3 regions of the Hoeflea algicola genome follow, and region 2 is predicted to be linked to each of the others. Evidence: predicted binding sites of a transcription regulator. Region 2 holds the regulator's gene; each other region holds the start of a gene.
The links. Region 2 encodes PhoB, which activates phosphate uptake and scavenging genes when phosphate is short. Its sites were predicted from a motif close to TGTCATNNANCTGTCAT; they were not measured.

Region 1 (2,268 bases), 770 kb from region 2:
TAGCCCCAGGCCATCGCCACCAGCACCGCAAACAGCACCACCATCAAGCCGGTCGTGCTGTTGCCGATCGGTGATTTGCACAGAAGGTCATAGATGATCCATCCCAGCACGATCGACGCCACCGAAATGGCAATGGCGATGGGGGCGGAGACATCAAGCACATTGGCGTCGATCAGATAAAGCTCGGCGCCGGCGTAATAGACCACGCACAGCATCGCAAAGCCCGACAGCCAGGTGACGTAGCTTTCCCATTTGAACCAGGTCAGGTGTTCGGGCAGCCGTTCCGGCGCGACCAGGTATTTCTGGATATGGTAGAAGCCGCCGCCATGCACCTGCCATTCTTCGCCGTAGGCGCCTTCGGGCAGGCCCGGCCGTTGCACCAGGCCAAGGTCCAGCGCGATGAAATAGAACGATGATCCGATCCAGGCGATGGCCGTGATCACATGCAGCCAGCGTACGGCGAAGCTCAGCCATTCCCATGCCAGGGCGTATTCGTACATGTGGGTCCCCCAAAAAGCCTTTGATGTTTCGGTGCTTGCTACCGTCATGATGCGCAATGTGGCGCACAATGGGAAGCCTGAGTTGGATGTTCCGGCGTTTAATCAGTTCCGGGTTTTGCCTGAAAATCCTCGCGATTGTCGGAATATTCGCGAAAGGGCCGACGACCCCCGGATTTTCATTTTGACCGTCACATAACTGTTTTCATTTGCGCATTAGAAGGGGCAACGGTACGTTTCCCTTTCGGGATGCGTTCGTTTCACGTGTTTCCCATCTTTGGAGGAAGACTAAATGAAAAGATACATCGCTGCTGGCGTCATCGCCGCACTCATGGCTGGTGTCGCACCAGCCACCGCCGCCACCCAGGTTGATTTCTGGCATGCTTTCACCGGACGCCTCGGCGAGCTTCTTGACGAGCAGGTTTCCAAGTTCAATGCGTCGCAGGACGAGTTCGTGGTCGTTGCCACCAACAAGGGCAATTATTCCGAAACGCTCAACGCCGGCATCGCCGCCTTCCGTGCGGGCGAGCAGCCTGACATCCTTCAGGTGTTCGAAGTCGGCACTGCCACGATGATGGCAGCCAAGGGCGCCATCAAGCCGGTCTATGAAGTGATGGCCGAATCCGGCCTGCCGTTCGATCAGTCAGTCTATCTTGCCGCCGTTGCCGGTTATTACACGACCACCGAAGGCCAGATGCTGTCGCTGCCTTACAACTCCTCGACCCCGGTGCTCTACGTCAACAAGGATGCGCTGAAGGCTGCTGGTCTCGATCCAGAAATGGATCTTTCGACCTGGGAACAGGTTGGAACGGCTCTCGACGCGCTCAAGGAATCGGGCAACAAGTGCCCGCTGACGACTGCATGGCAGAGCTGGGTTCACCTTGAGAACCTTTCTGCCTATCACAATGTACCTTTTGCCTCGCAGGAGAACGGTTTTGCCGGTCTCGACACCGAACTCACCTTCAACGGTGATGTTCAGGTCAAGCACATCGAAACCATGGGCCAGTGGGCCAAGGACGGCAAGTTCATCTATTCGGGCCGTCGCAACGAAGGTGGTGCACCGTTCCGTGCCGGTGAATGCGCATTGTTCACCGAATCGTCGGCTGGCTATGCCGGCGTGAAGAAGGAAGCGACCTTCGATTTCGCCATTCGCCCGCTGCCTTACTGGAGCGATGTCGAAGGCGCACCGCAAAACACCATCATCGGCGGCGCTTCGCTGTGGGCCATGGCCGGTCAGACCCCGGAAGAATACAAGGGCGTTGCAGCCTTCTTCAACTTCCTGTCCAGCTCGGACATCCAGGCCAAGTGGCATCAGGATACCGGTTATCTGCCGATCACCATGGCGGCGTATGACGCCACCAAGGCTTCCGGTTTCTATGACGAAAACCCGGGCACCGACATCTCCATTATCCAGATGACCGGCAAGGCACCGACTGCCAACTCCAAGGGTCTACGGCTCGGCAGCTTCGACCAGATCCGCGGCGTCATCGATGAAGAACTCGAAGGTGTCTGGAACGGCTCCAAGTCGGCCAAGGATGCGCTTGACTCGGCTGTCTCGCGCGGCAATGAACTGCTCCGCCGTTTCGAGCAGGCCAACAAGTAACAACACAGTCTTCGGCGGGGTTCACAAGAGCCCCGCCGATCCCAATCTTGTTTCGGGTGAACCATGGAAAAGCGCGTCGTCTTCGACAATCGCTGGCTGCCGTATCTCTTGGTGGCGCCGCAACTGCTTGTCACGATCGTGTTCTTCTTCTGGCCCGCCGGACAGGCG
Region 2 (2,268 bases):
CACCCAGGACTACATCACCGGCCGGTTCGGCTAAGACGATTGCCAATCGCACCACGTTTTCAGGATTGAAGGAATCTATGATGTCCGAATCTCATACCGTCACGGCTTACGATGACGATCTGCGTTTTCTGGTGCGCCGCCTATCCGAAATGGGCGGCATCGCCGAACGCATGGTCGCCGACGCAGTCGCCGCGCTGGTCAACGCTGACACCGCCTCGGCCCAGCGGGTCATCTCGGAAGACCTGCTGCTCGACAATGGCGAGCGCGAAATCTACGACAAGGCGGTGCTGCTGATCGCCAAGCGCCAGCCGATGGCCTCGGACTTGCGCGAGATCATCGGGTCGATCCGTATCGCCTCTGACCTCGAGCGGGTTGGCGATCTTGGCAAGAACATCGCCAAGCGGGTACTTGCCGTGCACACCATGGCGCAGCCGCGCAAACTGGTGCGCGGCCTCGAGCACCTGGCCGAACTGGCGCTGACCCAGCTCAAGGAAGTGCTTGACGCGTTTGCCACGCGTTCTCCGGATTTGGCCAACTCGATCCGTGAGCGTGACGAGGAGATCGACGCGATCTATACCTCGCTGTTCCGCGAGCTTCTGACCTACATGATGGAAGACCCGCGCAACATCACCGCTTGCACCCATCTCCTGTTCTGCGCCAAGAACATCGAGCGCATTGGCGACCACGCCACCAACATCGCCGAGACCGTCTATTACGTTGCCACCGGTGAACAACTGACGGATGACCGACCCAAGGATGACGATACGGCGAGCATGATCGTCCAGGCACAAGGCGAGGCATGATGGCTGCGGGAGCAATTCGATAATGGCAATGAGTCCGCGCATCACCGTGGTTGAGGACGAGGAAGCACTCTCGGTGCTCCTGAGATACAATCTCGAATCCGAAGGCTATGAAGTCGACACCGTGCTCAGGGGAGATGAGGCAGAAATCCAGTTGCAGGAGCGGGTGCCCGACCTGCTGATCCTCGACTGGATGCTTCCGGGCATCTCCGGGATCGAATTGTGCCGGCGGCTGCGCGCCCGGGCCGAAACCGAGCGCCTGCCGATCATCATGCTGACCGCCCGTGGCGAGGAAAGCGAACGGGTCCGGGGGCTCGCCACCGGGGCTGACGATTACGTCGTCAAGCCGTTCTCGACGCCGGAACTGCTGGCCCGGGTGCGGGCCATGCTGCGCCGCGCCCGTCCGGAAGTGATTTCAAGCCAGCTCAAGGTGGGCGATATCGAACTTGACCGCGAGACTCACCGGGTGCGCCGTCTGACCCGCGACATCAAGCTCGGACCGACCGAATTCCGTCTGCTGGAGTTTCTGATGAGCTCGCCAGGCCGGGTCTATTCGCGCGCGCAACTGCTCGATGGCGTCTGGGGTCATGATGTCTATGTCGACGAGCGCACGGTAGATGTCCATGTCGGACGGTTACGCAAGGCGGTCAATCTGTCGGGCATGCGCGACATCATCCGCACCGTACGCGGTGCCGGCTACTCGATCGAAAGCTGAGCCGCATCGCGCTCAACATAGGTAAAACGACAAAGGCCCTGGATCGACGATCCGGGGCCTTTGTCTGATTGAGTGCTCAAGCGGCGCGCGTTCAACTGAACCCGCCAATCCCGCCTTGATCTGATCTCAGCGCGCCCGACGGCGTTCGCTTGATGGCTGAAACGCCAGCTTGGCGTGATAGCCGCAATAAGGCGAAGCTTCGCCGGAATCGTTGCCGCAGAAGTGAAACCCTTCCTGCAGCGGATCGCCGATCGGCCATTTGCAGGTGCGCTCGGAAAGCTCCACCAGCGTCAACCGGCGCGAAATCGGCACCACCACATCTTCCGTCGGACGGGTATCGATTTCTTCGACAGCCACCGCGTCAACTTGCTGCTGAAGGGCCGCACCGCCGCTCGAACGGCTGACCGTCCGGGTTGCCTGGGCCGCAGTCCGGCCGGCATAGGCCGGTGCGCGCGGGGCTGCTGTCGTGCGCTTGGTGCGTACGGAAGCCTGGCCGCCGCTCTTGGCGCGTCCGGGAAGATTGAGCCGGTGCACCTTGCCGATCACCGCATTGCGGCTGACGCCGCCCAATTGCGCTGCGATCTGGCTCGCGCTGAGCCCGTCCGCCCAGAGTTTCTTGAGCCTTTCGACCCGTTCATCAGTCCAATTCATGCTATGCACTCCCTGTACCCCGTGTTGCGGGATGGCAGAATCGCTCACCATCGCCCCGGATGACCGGAGCTGAAACGCTCGCTTACTGTGAGGTAATTAGTG
Region 3 (2,268 bases), 2.6 Mb from region 2:
ACACCATTGGCGGTATCGATCTTGCGGACCACGTTCCAGAAATCCTTGTAGTTCATTTCCAGGAACTGGCCTTCGTTGGACTTTTCGAATTCCTTCTGCAGCGACGAACCTTCCCAGGGGAAGGTGAAGAAGGCTTCCTTGATCTTTTCCTGCAGTTCCGGCTTGAGATTGTAGACAACGCCGAAACCGGTGGTCGGGAAGGTTTCCGACTTGTAGATGGTCTTGACCTCGTCAGCCTTGATCACATCACGCTCGATCATCCGGCTCATCACCGAGTTGGCAATGGCTGCGGCCGGGTAATCCTTGTTGGCGACGCCGAGGATCGAATTGTCGTGCTTGCCCGAAAACGCCGGTTCGAAATCGCGGCCCGATTCCATGCCATATTCGGCCTTGAGCAGTGCGGACGGCGCCTTGAAGCCCGAATTCGATGTTTCGGCGGTAAAGGCCATGGTCTTGCCCTTGATGTCCTCGACCTTTTCGATGCCCGAACCGGGATAGGTGATGATCTCCATCTCGTAGCCGAAATTGCCGTCAAGCGAGGCCATGATGGTGAAAGGGTGGAAGCCGGCGCAGTTGACGGCGAGCGGATTGGAGCCGGTGTTGAAGCCGGCTATGTGCAGACGACCCGAGCGCATGGCTTCGATCTGGGCAGCGTTGGACTGCACCGGGAAGAACACCGTCTTCTTGCCGGTGACCGTTTCCATATGGACCAGGAAATCCGACCAGGCTTCCTTGTAGACGGCGGGGTCTTCCACCGGCGTATAGGCAAAAATCAGCGTATCGGGATCGATCAGTTCGGCCGGATCGGTCGGGGTGTCGGCGACCAGATCGCCATCGACATCGCAATAGCGCACATCCAGCGTGCCGCGCTCGCAATCCTGTGCGGATGCAGCCAGCGGTGCGGCGATGGTAAAGGCCAGGCCGGCGATGGTGCTCAGCAATACAGATTTAAGGTTCATGATCTTCCTCCGGTTTCGCGTCGAGTTTCGTTTTGTTTCGTTCCCACACAGACTATTCTGTGTGATGTCACAAATGGCAAGAGCAGATGTCACGCATGTGACGCGCGGTGGCTCGTTTCCGTGGAAAAAAACGGTGACAAGCAGCTTTGAAACGCGATGCCACGACCAAATGGTACGATTTGCAGAAAAAACAGGCTCAGATTTGCAAAAATGAAAGCGCGTCTGACGACGCGCCTCTGAATCAGCGGTGGTGCTGGAAAGCGGAAATCAGACGGTGCCGCCGAGTGAGCCTTCCAGCGCTACCATTTCCTGACCACCAGCCATCAGGTCCTGCAATTCATCGGGCGTGATCTGGCCGCGCTGGGCGGTGCCGAGCGTCTTGCCGCGGTTGAGCACGGTGAACCGGTCGCCCACGGCCATGGCATGGCGCACATTGTGGGTGATGAAAACCACGGCGATGCCCTGTTTGCGCACCTTGTCGATGGTGGCCAGCACATTGGCCGTCTGGCGTACACCGAGCGCCGAGGTCGGCTCATCGAGAATCAGCACCTTGGCGCCGAAATGCACCGCACGGGCAATTGCCACGGTCTGGCGTTCGCCGCCCGAGAGCGTGCCGACGGCTTGGTCGGGGCCGCGCAAATTAATGCCCATCTTGCCCATTTCTTCCATGGTGATGCGGTTGGCATACTCATGGTCGAACAGCTTGAGCGGGCCCAAACGATTTTCCGGCTCGTTGCCCATGAAGAAATTGCGGCTGACTGACATCAGCGGAATCATCGCCAGATCCTGGTAGACAGTGGCGATTCCCGCCGAGATCGCGTCGCGCGGATCTTCAAAATGCATCGGCTTGCCTTCAAACAGGATATCGCCCTTGGTCGGTTTGTGGACGCCGGACATGGTCTTGATGAAGGTCGACTTGCCGGCACCGTTGTCGCCGAGCAGGCAATGGCATTCGCCGGGAAAGATATCGAGCGAGACGCCGGCGAGTGCGATCACCGAGCCGAAATGCTTCTCGATGTTCTTCATCTCGATGAGGGGAGCGTGGTCTGTGGTCATGTCATCTCTCCCCTGTGATCATGCGGCGGATATAGGTGTTGAGCACCACGGCAAACAGCAGGATTACGCCGAGGAACACCCGGAACAGCGAGCTTTCGACATTGGCGAAGAACAGACCTTGCTGAACCACTCCAAAGATCAGTGCGCCAAGCGCTGCGCCGATCACCGAGCCGTAGCCGCCGGTCAGCAATGCGCCGCCGATGACCACCGCGATGATTGCCTCGAATTCCTTGAGCAGTCCGCGGTCGGCGCC

Region 1: a site for PhoB is predicted at 687-703, ahead of ugpB (sn-glycerol-3-phosphate ABC transporter substrate-binding protein UgpB). Genes of this name have one in related genera too.
Region 3: a site for PhoB is predicted at 1,047-1,063, ahead of phnD (phosphate/phosphite/phosphonate ABC transporter substrate-binding protein). Genes of this name have one in related genera too.

The regions. Positions count from the first base shown of each region.
Region 1 covers NZ_JAOVZR010000001.1:4,703,454-4,705,721, forward strand. Annotated here, with positions in the region: gene OEG84_RS22780 (urate hydroxylase PuuD) at 1-500, opposite strand, end outside; gene ugpB (sn-glycerol-3-phosphate ABC transporter substrate-binding protein UgpB) at 790-2,100, shown strand; gene ugpA (sn-glycerol-3-phosphate ABC transporter permease UgpA) at 2,164-2,268, shown strand, end outside.
Region 2 covers NZ_JAOVZR010000001.1:3,934,998-3,937,265, forward strand. Annotated here, with positions in the region: gene pstB (phosphate ABC transporter ATP-binding protein PstB) at 1-34, shown strand, start outside; gene phoU (phosphate signaling complex protein PhoU) at 81-803, shown strand; gene phoB (phosphate regulon transcriptional regulator PhoB) at 832-1,515, shown strand; gene OEG84_RS19120 (GcrA family cell cycle regulator) at 1,642-2,166, opposite strand.
Region 3 covers NZ_JAOVZR010000001.1:1,292,532-1,294,799, reverse strand. Annotated here, with positions in the region: gene phnD (phosphate/phosphite/phosphonate ABC transporter substrate-binding protein) at 1-959, opposite strand, end outside; gene OEG84_RS06410 (ATP-binding cassette domain-containing protein) at 1,227-1,985, opposite strand; gene OEG84_RS06405 (ABC transporter permease) at 2,017-2,268, opposite strand, start outside.